2 regions of the Paenibacillus rhizolycopersici genome follow, and region 2 is predicted to be linked to the other one. Evidence: riboswitches for the same ligand, from Rfam matches in the RefSeq annotation. Region 2 holds a riboswitch; the other holds the start of a gene.
What was found. Region 2 has a riboswitch for cyclic di-AMP ahead of IM700_RS02310 (KamA family radical SAM protein). Riboswitches for the same ligand answer to the same signal wherever they lie in the genome.
Positions count from the first base shown of each region.

Region 1: another riboswitch for cyclic di-AMP. It lies ahead of IM700_RS20575 (C40 family peptidase); the one in region 2 lies ahead of IM700_RS02310 (KamA family radical SAM protein).

Region 1 covers NZ_JADCNN020000027.1:23,810-32,120, reverse strand. The annotation lists gene IM700_RS20585 (GNAT family N-acetyltransferase) at 1-484, opposite strand, end outside; gene IM700_RS20580 (C40 family peptidase) at 746-1,237, opposite strand; gene IM700_RS20575 (C40 family peptidase) at 1,837-2,328, opposite strand; cyclic di-AMP (ydaO/yuaA leader) riboswitch at 2,333-2,469, opposite strand; gene IM700_RS20570 (hypothetical protein) at 2,690-3,520, opposite strand; gene IM700_RS20565 (M1 family metallopeptidase) at 3,574-5,574, opposite strand; gene IM700_RS20560 (YwhD family protein) at 5,965-6,477, shown strand; gene IM700_RS20555 (DNA-3-methyladenine glycosylase) at 6,598-7,308, opposite strand; gene IM700_RS20550 (PBP1A family penicillin-binding protein) at 7,398-8,311, opposite strand, start outside.
Region 2 covers NZ_JADCNN020000001.1:526,407-534,717, forward strand. The annotation lists gene IM700_RS02285 (ABC transporter ATP-binding protein) at 1-297, shown strand, start outside; gene cobT (nicotinate-nucleotide--dimethylbenzimidazole phosphoribosyltransferase) at 376-1,464, shown strand; gene cobU (bifunctional adenosylcobinamide kinase/adenosylcobinamide-phosphate guanylyltransferase) at 1,461-2,054, shown strand; gene cobS (adenosylcobinamide-GDP ribazoletransferase) at 2,051-2,905, shown strand; gene IM700_RS02305 (cobyric acid synthase) at 3,165-4,742, shown strand; cyclic di-AMP (ydaO/yuaA leader) riboswitch at 4,766-4,908, shown strand; gene IM700_RS02310 (KamA family radical SAM protein) at 5,070-6,221, shown strand; gene IM700_RS02315 (methyl-accepting chemotaxis protein) at 6,296-7,987, opposite strand; gene IM700_RS02320 (M24 family metallopeptidase) at 8,254-8,311, opposite strand, start outside.

The sequences.
Region 1 (8,311 bases), on a different contig from region 2:
CCTTGTGCACCATGCAGTAAAACGGTTTGGACACCCCGCCGGGCGTCATCTTCTCGTAAAGGTCGGTAATGACGAATCCGGCCTTTTGATAGGCCCGAATCGCTCGGGTGTTCCAGGTGAGCACCTCAAGGTCGATTTGATTGTCCGGTTTGCGGTGCCGGGCTTCCTCTACGATGGTTCTTACGAAGAGTTTGCCTAGTCCATGACCGCAAAGATCAGGCTTCATGCCGATGCCGAGCCGGGTCACCCCCTCCATCGGGAAGTATTGGGCAAAGCCCGCCAGCTCGCCGGCTTCATTCAACACGGAGACATACTGCTCGGCACGGATTGCCGGATTCCCAAACTCTACATCGAGCGCTTTCATTTGATCCCAGGGCAGCCAGCTGTAAATATCGTAAGGGGAATCGTAACGCCAAGTGCAAATTTCCGCGCCATGCGGTTCTTCCATTGGCACGATTCGAAACGTAGACTTCGCTTGATCCATATTGCCCCTCCTTTGGTAGAGGTAAATCCGTCGTAGTTTCTTCTATTACCCTCACAATAGCCGGATTTACGCAGCTTGTAAAGGCCTTTGCCGATAGGAGGGAATTCATGGATTTTCAGCGGATTTCCAACTTTCCGGTAACCTTTTTGCCGGACGTCTCGTTATATAGATAAGGCCACGAACATAAAAAGACCGCAAGCTGTTCCGAGTCGGAAACGCGGCTTGCGGCGAGAGACAATGAACTTGACGAATCCCGGGTGATCAGGATTCCGTAGCGTAAACAGAATAACCGTATTTACTGAGAACACGCTTCGCGCCAACGTAGCGGTTCTGGTAGTAGCTGTTGCTTAACTTGTCGATGCGGATGCCTTTGGATGAGGACGCGTGGGCGAATTCCCCTTCGCCAACGTAAACACCGACATGCGATACCTTGCCGGTCCCCGTGGTTTTGAAGAAAACGAGGTCACCTGCTTGGAGTTCTTTCTTCGATACCGGCGTCCCTTGCTTATATTGGGCGGCCGACACGCGCGCGAGCTTGATGCCCATTTGGCTGAACACATACCGGGTAAAACCGGAGCAATCGAATCCCGTTGTCGTGGTGCCCCCAAATTTATAAGGCGTCCCGTATACGGAATCTACGATACTGGCTAGCGGCGTTGTTTCCGTGGCTTCCGCGTCGGCAAAGGCGCTCCCTGCCCCCAAGGTGAACAGAAGGGCCAAACTCGTTACCGCTGCTGTCAAAGTCTTTCTCAAGATGTCATACTCCTTCCAAGGCCTACGAGGTTAGCTTATGGATTCGGTTGAAGGTTCCCTATGATCTCACTATATAGGTAGGTTAAATAGTTATCTTCAGATCACGAAGCAGCTCAAGATGAGGATTCGGCATCGAATCTTGAATTCAGCCGGGCCTTCCGCTGCTCACGTAGCTTTCAGCTACGCTGCGCTGCTCAGCCCCTAGCTTCATCCAACCTTCTCGGTGCTCCAAACCTGACTATTTAACCTTGATTGGAAAGGCAGTTCAAAAAGGCTTCTTTCCATCACGAAGCAGATCAATTCACCCTTTGGTGGGTCCCCCGTTTCCCGGGTGCCTGGGAATTCGGCATTTCATTGTAGGTTGCACCCAAGATGCTGCACAAGAACAGTTACAAGAATCATTACAAAGTTGTTACTATTTACGTTTTTCATTTTACCAAAGGCGTCCAGAGTTGACAAGTTTGTAGGGAAAAAGGCTTCTTTTGGCCTGTTTTGACGAAGGATTTCGTGGGTAATGGTTCCTAAGGAGCGGAGCGAGGGGAAAGAAAAAACCCGCAGAGACGTTGTTATCAACATCCCCACGGGCTTCGTGGTTTTACTTATTGAACATCATCGTGCTCAGCAACTTCACCGGTCACATCTTCATACTTGTCGTTGCTCATGATCCGTTTGGCTCCAACGTAACGCTCGACGTAATACTTATCGCTTAATTTGCTGATGACTACGCCCTTGGAGGAGGAAGCATGAGCAAATTTGCCGTCGCCGACGTAGATGCCGACATGAGAAATGCCTTTACCGGAAGTATTGAAGAAGACCAGATCGCCGGCGATCAATTCGCTTTTCTCAACGGCGGTTCCCATTTTGTATTGGGATCCGGATTGGTGAGGCAGCTTGATGCCGATTTTAGAGAAGACGTACATGGTAAATCCGGAACAGTCGAAACCGGCTGTGGTGGTTCCGCCGGAAACGTAGTCGCTTCCAAGCGCGCCGTCGATTACGGTGTCCAGTTTGGAATCGGCGAAAACGCTACCAGTTCCAATGGTGAAAAGCAATGCAAAACTTACTGCTGCTACAGTCAAACGCTTTTTCAAGAAGTTATGCTCCTTCCAATGCCTACGAGGTTAGCTTAAGGATTCGGTTGAAGGTTCCCTATGATCCCTCTAAAGCGAGATCAATTCACCCAAAGTGGTTCCCCCGTTTCCCTGGCGAAGGGAATTCGGCTTTGATTTCACACCTGAATTTACATATTCGACATCTGGCGTCATTCTCCTGCCAAAGATGACAAAAATAATTACAAAACTGTTACTGAAATTGCGTTGCTGTTATTGTAACAAAACCAGGTATCTTTTGGCAATGGTTAATTCACAAGATTAAGAGGGGAAATAGGACTCAAGGCCTCCGCCAATTGGCGAAGGCCTTGATTTTTCTGGGGGTTGGGGGAGTAAAAAAATTTTAACTTTTTTGTGTTTTTGACTGCCAAAGATGAAATTGAGAGGCCATCTTCCAGACTTTGAATGTGCTGCGAAAAAGAGGATACGTCTGCTGCAGAATGAGGGCAAGCATACCGGTCCAAAACCAAGAAGCTGTCCCGAACAGGAAGAAGAGAATTAGTCCGAAAGACCCGAGAATGGCAGAGATCGAGACGGCTTGCAGGAGGCTCCGAAAGCACATCAGCAGGGAGTTCCAGACGCCAGCTTTGAACAAATAGCCGAATTGGGCAAACAGCAGGCATTGTCGGATGAGCCAGCCATAGATAAACCAGCCTAGAATTAAGCCGAGCCCGACCAGCCAGGTTGTGGTGGGTGTTTCAACCCCCGCCAGTCCTGGCCAAAGGGATATTAGCTTCGGCACAATCCAGAAGGCCGGTAGCAACGTTAACATAAGCTCCAGCGCATAAAACAGGATTACCGGCCTGCCGAATTCTTTCATTCCCCGGAAGAGTGGGAAGCCCGGGCTCCGACTTTCGGACGGGATAAAACCGTAGAATATTCCGGCCTGAATCAAAGGGGTTAAAATCATGCGCAGCACCGCCATCCCCGCCAACAGCCAGCAATACAGCCGGACATCCGGATTGCTCCATAAATTGATCTGCCCCTCCAACAGGAACAGAATTCGCGACAGCGCGGTGGGCGGCGGGTCAGGGTATCTTTGCAACAGTGCCGTCACCGCCGTATCGACCAATCGGTAGAGGAACAATCCCCATAACAGTTGATACAGGAACAAGATGATGACTGAGGGAAATTGGCTTTTTAGGGCGGTCCACCCCAAACGAACGAAACTCATTTCTTTCCCTCCTTTAGAGGTGAATTAACAAAACTTTACTCATCGAGCCGGCCTTACCACAGAAACGTTCCGAGAATCGCCTCAAGTAGCTTGGTGACGCTCATGTTGGAGCGGGATAGCGTGGAATTCGGAACTTCCGCTTTTAAGTAGTTGTTGATGTGCATATTCTCCACCGTTAAAGTGTAATCCGGATCGATTTGGACCCAGGCCAACGGCGCTTTATATTGCAGCTTGATCTCGATGCGGGCGTCTTCTCCGTTCCATTGCTTGCGAGTGGTGTGTCCGTCTGTGAAAGTGAACAGCAGTGGGACCTTCGGATGCGTCGCCCCTTTGCGGGAGAAGATCACGCTCGATTCGTACAAGCGGTTCTCCTCCTGGACGACCGGAGTAACTTGAATTCGGTCTACCGCAAAATCAGCCATTTTTCCGTCATAGACGTATTGTTGAAAATAAGACTTCCAGCTCCGGCTGGTCACTTGCTCAACGACCCGCTGGAAGTCAGCCGTTGTCGGGTGCTTGAACCGGTATTTATGACTATAGGTGCTCAGAATCCGCTTCATGGTCTTACTGCCGACCTGCCGCTCGATATCAAGCAGGATCAGCTTGCCGCGATAATACGCGTTTTTGGCGTAACCGTCACCGGAGCCGTACTTCCAGGCGTTTTGAGTCAGCGAAGCCGGGGAGGTAATCAAGGCGGATTGGATCGGAAGATTCGGGGCGATCCCGAATTCCTGTTCCATCAGCTTATCCTCCGCATAGGATGCAAAGGCCTCGTCTAGCCAGGCTTCCTCGAACTCATTGTTGGCGATCATCCCGTAGAAAAACTGGTGGGCGATTTCATGGATGACCGTCCGCTCCAGCTCGTCGTAGCTGGGAGAATCACTGGCAGCTCCGAACGCCGTCACCAGGGTCGGATATTCCATGCCGCCTGCACCGTTGCCGTTGGCCGGCGGTACGACGACCGTCAGCGTGGAGTAAGGGTAGCGGCCATACCATTTGCTGTAGTTGGCCAGCGCCACCTTGGCGGCATAGAAGTAACGTTCTTTCAGGTCCTTGTGGGTGGGATCAAGATATAGCTTAATCCGCACGCCCGGAACCTCCGCGGATGAGAACGGCTCTTCCGCATAGATGAAATTCGGTGAAGCCGACCAGGCGAAATCGTGAACGTCGTCGGCGTAGAACTGTACGGTCTTCCGCCCGTCCTTTAACACCGCTTTTTTGGTCTGAAAGCCGGTTGCCGCCACGTTGTACGTTTCAGGGACGTTGATTCTTACGCTAAAAATCCCGAAATCGGAGTAAAATTCCGAATTTCCGTGATACTGGTGGAGGTTCCAACCTTCCGACGTCCGCCCCCGGGTACCCACCGGCTCGTACACGCTGATCTTTGGAAACCATTGTCCCGCCATGACAAAATCGTCAGCCACACCCATTCTGGCGAATATTTTAGGCAGCTTTACGGTAAACTTCATCCGCAGCGTCAGGCTTTCGCCGCCTTGGACCGACACAGGTAAGCGCACCTTGGCCAAGGTTTTGTCCTTCGAGTTGCCATCGTCGGGCTGGACGTATTGAATCCGATGAAGCAGGGAGATGCCGTCGGTCGTCCGCAGCTCGGTGATCTCCATGGATCCCCAACCGTCCTTGGGCATAATGTCGCCCCGGAGCTTCCCGCCCGATTCCTTCATAAAGGTCGTATCTTCGGAAGAAAACGCATTAGGGTACAGATGCAAATACACTTCGTTAATCGTTTTTTTGCCGGGATGGGTCCAGGTCAACGTCTCCGAGCCGGTCAACGTACCGTCCTTCTCGTTTAGCGTGACGTCGATGTGATATTCGGCGACCCGATTGCTGAGCACTTCGGCGGTCGGTTGTTGAATGCTTTCGACCTGTGGCGACGCAGGGGTTTGTCCGGTTTTTTGGACCGCTTTGGGCCCCGCCTTAGCCAGGACGAAGGAAGTCAGCGAATCCCCGCCTCCTCGCAGGGTCAGCCAGGCGGCTCCGAGGGTGAGGCACAAGGCAAGGATGGAAATGCTGTAGACAATAGTACGTCGGGTCATACAATGGATACCTCCCGTTGACAAGCATCTACAGCATGTATATGTTTGCAATTGGAAGATTATTAGCTAAAATTGAGAGGTAGTTCAAAAAGTCGTCTTTTGATCACGATGCGGTTTCTAGAGGCCTAATCGACATCGAATCTTGGACTCAACCGGGCCCTCCGTTGCTCACGTAGGTTTTGCCTACGCTGCGCTACTCGGTCCCTAGTTTCATCCAACTTTCTCGGTGCTGAAAAGCCAACTTTTTGAACTTTGAATTAAGGGTAGGGATTATCCTAAAGTCGCTTTGTTTCACGATGCGGTTTCTAGAGGCCTAATCGACATCGAATCTTGGACTCAACCGGGCCTTGGATGATGAGGCGGCAGGTTCGCGGGAAAATGGAGGGAATTATGGATCAGACACCGAAATCGGGTAAAAAGATTTTTGCCCTCAATATTATCAGCAATGAGGAGAAGAGCAAACATAAAGGGTTTGGAGCGGGCTCAATCGATTTGAACAGCATGTCCCCGGTTATTATCGATGGGGATGAGGTGTACATCGATGTTGGGGCGATGCACGCCAAAAGTAAGGTGGAGAAAGGCATTAAGTTCTCAACGAACCGCGAGGACGTTCCGAATGGTCGGCAGGTCTGGATCATTTGGGTGGCGGTGGACCGCGGCCCGGAAGGGCAATTTTACGGTGGGATGACGGCCTGTGAGATGTGGATCGACACGGAAGCGCGCCGCGGCTGGAAAATTCTCGCCGACCATGTGAATAAAATGGATTACGCGCTGAAGCGCAGAGTGGTCTTGGACGGGTTAGGCGACGAGCAGAAGGCTGGGCTGAAGCGGCTGCTGATCGAGACCAACGCCGAATGGTGGGACCGCTCGCCGGAAGAGTTAAAGGCGGCATTGGAAGCGTAACGGAATAGATGAAGCTCCTAATAGAAGAGCCCCTCCGATTTGATGCCGGAGGGGGCTCTTTTTTAGGTAGTGGGGTGGAAAGGTTGCACGAAATACAACGATTTGCGAACCTCAAACCTGTTAAAGGCTACGGTCGGTGGTTGCTTCCGTTTCTTGAAGCTGCCAAACCTCGGCCTGCTTGTCAATGACCGATACATAAGGGTTACCGCGGAAGTAAAACCGCCACGGCTTCGCCGCATACTCTTCGGCATAGGCAATACCGATACGCGGAGCCTGCACGATGACCTCTTCCGCTCCCGATTCCCCCGGCACCGGTCCGCCTTCCAACCATAGCGGTCCTCCGGGCTGATCGAGCGGCAAGCCGTTCAATGTCTTGGTGATGTCCAGCGCCCGGCACAGCTTGCCGGGCCCGCCGGACAGGTCAACCGGCTTGCGGGCGGCGGTGCCGCGATTGCGCCGCATTCCCGCTTCGTCCGCCGGGGATAAGGGCTCTACGGCCCGAATCAGCACGGCCTGCGGATCCCCCTCCGTGCCGGTCACGACATTCAGGCAGTTATACATGCCGTAAATCAGATAAATATAGGCTGTCCCGCCAGAGCCAAACATGATCTCCGTTCGCGCCGTCCGGCGTCCGCCATGAGCGTGACTCCCCTTATCCTCCACGCCGCCGTAGCTTTCGGTTTCCACGATACGGCAGCGGATATCGCCTTCTTCCGTGCGGCGAACGAGCGTCTGCCCAAGTAGAAGGGGGGCGGCCTCCAGGGCCGTCATTCGATAAAAAACCGGGGGCAGCGGCGCCCCCGGTTTGATCTGTTCCAAGATAGGGTCCATAGATAAGGAAGTCTCCTTCACCATATTTCTACTCCGGTTCGCTTCCTTTATCGTAAGAACTTTTGCATAAGTTGTCCAACCCCAGCCCTTTAGTCCATCCACCAACGCTTCAAGTCGTTCCACCAGGAATGGCTTTCCTTCTTCTCCTCCTCGGCTGGAGGCGGAAGCGGTTCGGATTCACCCTCCCCATGTGCGGTGCAGAATTCCGTTGGCTCGGTCCCTTGAACGAACACTTCCAGCTTCTTATCCGGGCAATCCTTCGTGGCCAGCAGCCCCGTTTCCGGATCAATATACACACTGACCACCCCATCGGGGATCGGAAAAATCTTCGGTGGTACCTTTTCCAGCGCCTTCTCCGTGTACTTGGCGAAGATCGGCGCAGCTTTCCGCGATTCGGTTGTGCCCAGCGTTTTGCCTTTGTCGTAGCCGACCCAAACCGCCGTCGACAGCTCCGGCGTAAAGCCGACGAGCCAGGCGTCCGTGCTGGTCGTTCCGGTCTTACCGGCGACAGGCCGTTTAATTTCGTTCGAGACGCGGTTGCCCGTGCCCCCGGTTTCAAACACGCTTTCCATCAGATGCGTCAGCACGTAGGCAGCGGAGGGCTCGACGACCTGCTCGTTTTTGGCTGGCTTGGCTTCATATAACACGCGTCCGCTGGCATCGGTGATTTTCAGCACCGCCACCGGCTTGACGCTGCGGCCTTGATTGCTGATGACGGCGAACGCCGTAGCCATCTCGAACGGACTGACCGGCGATGTGCCAAGTGCCAGCGAAGGCACGGGTTGTAGCGAGCTGGTTATGCCCATTTTTCGTCCCATCTCGATGACCTGCTCCGCCCCAATCGTTAAAATCGTATTGACGGCATAGATATTATCCGAGGCCGCGATCGCCTGGCGCATATCGATATCGCCCAAATACTTGTCGCCAAAGTTCTTGGGGCTATAAGTTTTACGGTTGTCGTCATAGTGGAACAAGGTCGGCTGGCTGCTGAACTTGCTGGCGC
Region 2 (8,311 bases):
GAACCAACGACCTATTTGGACTTGCGCTACCAGATGCAGTTTATGGAGATGGTCGCCGATTGGCAGCGAGAAGCGGGGCTAACTGTCGTTTCGGTCATGCATGATCTGAATTTGGCTGCGTTGTTTTGCAGCCATCTTCTTGTCATGAGCGGAGGTCGGATCGTGGATCAGGGGGCGCCGGAGAATATTTTGTCGCCGGAGCTGGTCGCCGAGGTGTTTGGGGTTCAGGCACATCAAGTGCCTCATCCGGACTCAAACGTTCCGCAGCTGCTGCTGCTGCGTCGGGAACGGTCGTGAGTACCGGCTGCTATGGCGGCGTGAGAAGTGCAAGAACGCTGATGCGTAAGATGCGTAATAATGAAAGGGGAATGCATGATGGGATACGATTCAATAGGACAACTGACACAAGCGATAACCCCGCTGGACGAAGTCGCGATGGCGGCGGCCCGCGCCCATGTGGACCGTTTGACGAAACCTCCGGGGAGTCTCGGGAAGCTGGAAGGATTGGCCGTGAAGCTGGCGGGCATCACGGGAGAGGTCCAACCCGCGTTCCGGAAACGTTCAGTGATCGTCATGGCGGCGGATCACGGCGTCTGTGAGGAAGGGGTCAGCGCATTTCCGGCCGAAGTGACTCCGCAGATGGTACACAACTTTTTGGCTGGAGGTGCGGCGGTGAATGTGCTGGCGCGTCAAGCTTCGGCTGACGTCGTTTGCGTGGATATCGGGGTTAATGCAGAGTTGTCGCATCCGTCTCTTGTTCAGCGGAAGCTGCGTTACGGAACCGGGAACATGGCCATTGGACCGGCGATGAGCCGAGAAGAAGCCGAAGCCGCTATCCGAGTGGGGGCTCAAGTCGTCGATGACGCGGTGTCCCAAGGCGTTCGACTGTTCGTTACCGGGGAGATGGGCATCGGCAACACCACAGCTAGCGCCGCGATCATGAGCAGTCTGACTGGAGTTGTGCCGCAGCAAAGCGTTGGACGCGGGACCGGAGTCAACGATGAACGGCTGCGGCATAAGATCGCCGTCGTGGAGCGGGCGCTGGAAGCAAATCGCCCCAATGCGGACGATCCGCTGGATGTGCTGGCTAAGGTGGGCGGACTTGAAATCGCGGGATTAACCGGCGTTATCCTGGGGGCCGCCGCCCAGCGCTGCCCGGTTGTGATCGACGGATTTATTTCGACCGTCGCTGCGTTGCTCGCGGTGCGCATGAAGCCGGAGTCAGCCGGGTTTCTGATCGCTTCGCACGTCTCTCACGAGCAGGGACACCGCGCGCTCCTGCAGGAGCTCGGGCTGAACCCGATGCTGGAGTTGGACATGCGGCTGGGTGAAGGCACGGGCGGCGTGCTTGCGCTGCATCTCATCGACGCGGCTTGCCGCATCGTGGCCGAGATGGCGACGTTTGAGAGCGCAGGCGTCGCAGATGGCGGGCATGGCGGGGATAACGGGGAGATCGCACGATGAAGATCCTGGTGACCGGCGGCGCCCGCAGCGGCAAAAGCACGTTCGCCGAACGCTGGGTGATGAAACAGGCAAAATCGGCCGGGTATGTTGCGACGGCGCAAGCGTTTGACGATGAGATGAAAGCCCGGATCAACCTGCACCGTCTCCAGCGGGAGCAAAGCGGGTTTGCCTGGACAACACATGAAGCGCCGCTTGGTCTGGCCAATCTGCTGTACGAGCTGAGTGAGCAGCCCGTTATAACAGGAGAGAAATCGGCATCGGAGGTCGCTAGCCCGATCGTGCTGGTCGACTGTCTGACCCTGTGGCTGTCGAACGTGCTCCTGGGCGCAGGCGATGGACAGGATACCTCCGACAGCGTGCTGGCGCGAGAAATCGAGCAGCTGATCGCCGCAATCGAAGACTTCCCCGGTACGCTGGTGATGGTGACCAACGAGGTGGGCAGCGGCATCGTACCCGAGTATCCGTTAGGTCGGCAATACCGGGATTGGGCAGGGCTGCTGAACCGGACAATAGCGTCAATTTCGGATCAGGTCTTTCTGGTCACTGCCGGAATCCCCATCGAATTGAAAAGCCGGGAGTATCGCTTATGACCGAATCGAAACGCGAAATTAATCCCCGGAGTGCCAAGTCCGGCGTCCTGCAACCGTTGCTGGCCGCATTCCAATTCCTGTCCCGCTTCCCGGTTCGGGCCGAACTGGAATTTACGCCGGACCTGTTGCGACGCAGCACCACTTATTATCCGCTTGTGGGAGCGGCGATCGGCGTCGCCGTCTGGGTAGGGGGCTGGCTCGCCGCCTGGCTGCTTCCGCCGCTTCCGGCAGCCATACTCGCCTTAATCCTTTGGGTCTGGTTAACCGGAGGGCTGCATCTGGACGGTTGGATGGATACGGCCGACGGATTGCTGAGCTACCGGCCACGCGAGAAGATGCTAGAGATTATGAAAGACAGCCGGGTTGGCGCAATGGGCGTGTTGGCGTGTGTTCTCTTGCTCTTATTTAAGGCCTCGTTGTTGGCACCCCTCCTCCAAGGAGATAGGCTGACAACGGGGCTCGCGTTGCTGATGGCCCCTTTATGGAGCCGCTGGTTTATGAGCCGGGCGATGTTTCGATGGCCGAAGGCTCGGCAAGGTGAGGGATTAGCCGCGCAGTTTCACGGCTTTGGTGAGCGGGATGCCTGGGGAGGCACTATGATGGCGGTCACGCTTACGGTCATGGTGCTGCTGCTAACCCTGCTCCTGTCGCTGAGCGGAGCTGACGAAACCGCATTGCTTCGCTCGCTATTATATATCGTTACGGCGCCTTTGATTGCCTGGGCAGCGGGCACCTGGGCGGCCCGTCGGATCAGTGCCAAACTGGGCGGTTTGACTGGGGATACATACGGTGCGCTTGGTGAAGGGCTGGAGGCTGTCCTGCTTCTGCTCGCCGTGTTGATTTTGCGGTAAGGCCTGGATGTTAATGTCATAGCAAGTCCGTGTCCCAACCGAGGTTTTGCACCATTATCCCTTAGGCTCAGGGTGCTAATAACGATAACAATACAAGGGCCCCCACCCTTAATGAAAGGGATAATCGGGCAAAGCAGCCTGCAGAGGAACAAATCTCACGATTCGGAAAGGGGTGGAGGCTAAAGTGAACAAAAGGCTTGACGAGTTTGAAGTTACTGGCGCAGATTCTGATGCCCCGGCTCCGGCCAGCGCGGTGCTGATGATCCAAGGCACGGCATCGGACGTGGGTAAAAGCGTCATCGTGACGGCATTATGCCGTATTTTCGCGCAGGACGGGCTTCATCCAGTTCCGTTTAAGTCGCAGAATATGGCTCTGAACTCCTATGTTACACCAGACGGATTCGAAATCGGTCGGGCGCAAGGAATCCAGGCGGAGGCTTGCGGGATCGACGCCACCACGGACATGAATCCGGTGTTGATCAAGCCAACGGGTGAGATGCATTCGCAAATCGTCGTTCACGGGCGTCCTTACCGGCATCTCAGCGCATCAGACTATCGCGAGGAGTTCCTGCCCCATGCCAAATCGCTGGTGGTGGAAGCGCTTGGAAGGCTGCGCGAGAAGCACGGCATCGTCGTCATGGAGGGGGCTGGCAGCCCGGCGGAAATCAACCTGAAGCAGCGGGATATCGTCAATATGAATTTGGCTGAGTGGGCGGATGCTCCGGTCATTTTGGTCGGCGATATCGACCGTGGCGGCGTATTTGCCTTTCTCGTCGGCACGTTGGAGCTGCTGGAGCCGCACGAACGAGCTCGAGTCAAAGGGTTCTTGATCAACAAGTTCCGCGGCGATTTGTCCCTGCTGCAGCCCGGGCTGGATTGGCTGGAGCAGCGGACCGGGATTCCTGTGTTAGGCGTGCTCCCGTTTCTGCCTGATCTGGATATTGAAGCGGAGGATTCTGTTGTTCTGGATACTTATGTTTCCCGCTCAGAGAAGGCTGCCGGTAAGGTGCTGGATATCGCGGTCATTCGTTACCCGCGAATTTCTAATTTTACCGATTTCGCACCTTTGGCTGCCGAACCGGATGTGTCACTGCGTTACGTAAGTAAACCTTCGGAACTTGGACATCCGGATGCCGTGATTTTACCGGGAACCAAGGATACGATCGGGGATTTAACATTCCTGCGGGAGCAAGGGCTGGAGGGAGCAATTTGCAGTTTGATCGAAGGGAATACCCAAGCCCAGCTTGTCGGCATTTGTGGTGGGTATCAAATGCTGGGAGAGCAATTGCATGATCCAGACGCGGTAGAATCCGGCCAAGTGAGATCGGCGATAGGAATTGGTTTGCTACCTTTAACAACAACCTTCATTCCGGGCAAAAGGACCGTTCGCGTTTATGGCCAAACGATAGATAACCTGCCAGTTCCGCTGCATCTTTCGGATCGTCGATTGCTGATAGAAGGCTATGAGATCCATGCTGGCGAGACCCAATTCCTTCGGGACATCAGTCCTTTGTTTATGTTACAAGCCGAAGGGATGGAGCCAAGGCAGGGGGGAGCGGAGGACGCCCCGCATCCGGAAGGCGCAGTTCGAGCCGACGGGAGAGTGTTCGGAACGTATCTACACGGTTTGTTCCACAATGATACCTGGCGGCGCGCCTGGCTGGATGGGCTTCGTACAAGCAAAGGACTGGAACCTTTGGGCACCACTTTTGCGTCCTTCTCGCGGAAGGAGGAAGCCTTCAACCGGCTGGCTGATGTAGTCCGCAGCCATTTGCGGATGGACCTGGTCTACGAAATTTCCGGAATTCGGCCGAGCGCGGAAGAAGGTAAGCTTTGACAAATCAGGCGATTCTAAGGTAGCATGATAGTACGCTTAATTTTCGATGAGTAAAGTCGAAAAGCGGGGGAACCATTTTTTGGGGCGAATCGTTGCTAGTTTTAACGTAGGGGACCATCTTTCCCGAGCCCGTCAGCTAACCTCGTTTGCAGTGGATGGGTCATCTTAAATATGTTCAGTCATCAACTAATGACCCTGTTTATTTGAGCGGGGTCTTTTTGTGCTTCTCAAGGGATATGACCCGAGCATTCGGCGGAGTACTCGCATTCACTGCAAGGTTTCCCGCTACTTCTTTACGCATCGATCCCATTAAAGGAGGAGATGATTATGGCAAATCCGAAGTACATCACCGACATCGCCAAGGTGAGCGAATTGTCCGAACAGGAGCGTCAGGAATTGAAACCGATTACGGACAAATTCGTCTTTCGGGTAAATGATTACTATTTGAATCTGATCGACTGGAACGATCCGGAAGACCCAATCCGCAAGCTGGTGATCCCGAATACGGGAGAGCTTAAGGAATACGGGCGTTGGGACGCTTCCGACGAGGCGACGAACTATGCGGTTCCCGGCTGTCAGCACAAATACCGGACGACCGCGCTGTTGATCGTCTCCGAGGTTTGCGGCTCCTACTGCCGCTATTGCTTCCGCAAACGCTTGTTCCGCAACGATGTGAAGGAGGCGATGTCTGATGTGACGCCCGGCATCGAGTACATCGCTCAGCATCCCGAGATCAACAACGTCTTATTGACCGGCGGTGACAGCCTGATCCTGGCTACGAGGAAGCTGCGTACTATACTCGAACAGCTGCGAGCCATTGAACATGTGAAAATCATCCGCCTCGGCTCGAAAATCCCCGTTTTTAATCCCATGCGCATTTATGAAGATCCGGAGCTGCTGGATCTGATCAGGGAATTCTCCACCGTAGACCAACGTATTTATGTCATGGCGCATATCAATCATCCGCGCGAAATGACCCCTGAGGCCAAACGAGGCTTTCAGGCGTTGCACGACGCCGGGGCTATTGTGGTCAATCAAACGCCGATCCTCAAAGGCATTAACGACGATGCGGCCGTGCTTGGCGAATTGCTGGATCGGTTGTCCTGGGCAGGCGTCACACCCTATTATTTCTTCATCAACCGGCCAGTTGCCGGAAATGCCGATTTTGTCATTCCGCTGAAACGGGCGTACCAGCTGGTTGAGGAAGCGAAGGCCCGCACTTCGGGCCTGGGCAAGCGCGTGCGCTTGTCGATGAGTCACTCTTCGGGAAAAATCGAAATCCTCGCAATCGAAGACGGCCAGGCTTATCTCAAATATCATCAGTCGCGAGACCATGATTACGGCAAGTTCATGATTTTGCCTTGTCCGGACGAGGCTGCTTGGTTCGATGACCTGCCGGGCAACGAAGCCTACTGGAGGAAACCGGAGCGGAGGCAAGACGAAGCCGTCTCCTTCAACGAAATGTCCGTTACCGGGTAAAACAAAACGTACCCTGACCGCCGGCTCCGTAAAAGGGAGGCAGTAAGGGTACGTTTTTTTTCTCTAAACTCCGGTTAAATCCGGAATTTCGCAATCGATTCTTGCAGCGACAACGCCTGTTCATGCAGCGAACGAACTGTTCGGGCGTGGCTTTCCATTTCACTGAGCTGCTGCTGCGAATATTCGGCGATTTGCTCCATATTGGCCAACGATTTAGCGGTAATATTCGCCGACTCTTCAACGGAAGCGGTCACTTCCTCGGTTCCGGCGGACACCTCCTGCGTGGATGCCGAAACGGATTGGATCGTCAAGTTGACGTTCTGAATGAGTTCCGTCAATTGTTCGAAGGCTTGTCCGGCTTGCTTCACGCGCTCGGTCCCGGAGACGATTTCCTCGCTAGCGCGCTGCATCGCGCTGACGGAATTTTCCGATTCTTCTCGAATGCTGAGCAGATTCTCCCCGATTTCCTCCATCGCCAGGCGGGATTGCTCGGCCAGCTTGCGAACTTCCTCCGCTACGACAGCAAATCCTTTCCCGTGCTCGCCGGCCCGTGCGGCTTCGATCGCTGCGTTGAGGGCCAAAATATTGATTTGCTTCGTGATTTCGGTAATCGTTCCTACAACGTTCGAAATCGATTCGGAGCGATCGTTTAACGTGCGAATATGCTCGAGTGTCCGATTGGCTGCATCTTCAACGTTCTGCATTTGCATCACGGCCGTCTGCGCCAACGTATTGCCGGTGCCAGCTTCATCGGCAGCTTGTCCGATCCGTTCGGTGACTTCGCCGGACGAAGCGGCGATATGCTGCACGCCTTGCGAAATTTCTTCCATCGCCCGGGCGTTTTCAGCTGCGGCGGAGGCAATCGTGATGCTGCCAGTCTCGATTTCCCGAGTGGCCGCACCCGAACGCGAGATCAAATCCTCAAACGTTATAACCGATCGGGACAAGTCTTCCGAGCCGCCTACGACCGCGTGAGACGTTTCCATGACAGCGGCGAACATGTCCTTAAGCTGATTGGTCATTGTCCGGAAACTGCCGGCTAGTTGGGCAACTTCGTCATTTCCCTTCACCTCGACCGTTTGGCGGAAATCGCCGCCGGCCATTTTTTCCGTAATCGCCACCAGTTTCTTGATCGGTTTTGTGATTCGCGCGCTGACAAAGTATGCCGCCGCCATTCCCGCGATAATGACGAGCAGGGTGATACCGATACATATGTATAAAATCTGGTCCTTCTTCTGATCGATGAAGGTGGCGTCAAGGCCTACGGCCAACATCGCTTTGCTGCCGGGGATCGCGATAAAGGCTGTTTTGTGCGAGCCGAATTGGTCGGAATATAACTCGCTGATTTGTACCCCGCCTTTAGATGCCTCGGACATGGCCGGTTGGAGATCCAACTTGTCACCCGGTTTCATGCCGGAATTTTCGTTCGCGGCCAAAACGGCAGCGCCATCCTCTTGAATCTGGAGCAGATAAGCAGTGCTCAAATTGAAGTCCTTGGCACTTTTCGTCAAATACGTCTCCACCGTAAAACGTGAATTATCTTTCCCACTAAGTAATTGCAGGGCTTGGGTCGTATCCAGCCGCTTGAAGATATCCTGTGTACTGGTCTGCAGCACCTTGTCGAACTGCGGCAGCACATTTTGATTAATGATCCCCATTGAAATGTTATAAAAGCTGACGCTAAACAAAAGAGATGATACGACAATGATCACCGCATAGGTACTCATAAGTCTGCGGCTAATGGAGCGATTAATGACCTTGAACACGAAAATCCTCTCCGTTCCCCTTAAATAATGGATTTTATCGATGCATGTGACCGAACCTGGGGTTTCTCTTTTTTTTAACCAATGGTTCATAAGAATCATTTTATAGGAAAAAATGTCCTTTGAAAACGAAAAAGTCGTACTTTTTTTGGTTTTCGCAATAATTTTCATGAATAATGTACTAAATCTATCGGAAAAAAAGAAAAAAAGAACCTTGCGGCACATTCGCGACCGCAAGGTTTCTCAATAAAATAAGATGACATGACGTGTTAGATATAAGTTAACTGCTTGGGATATGCCGTTAGCACTTCCACGCCAATTGCGGTA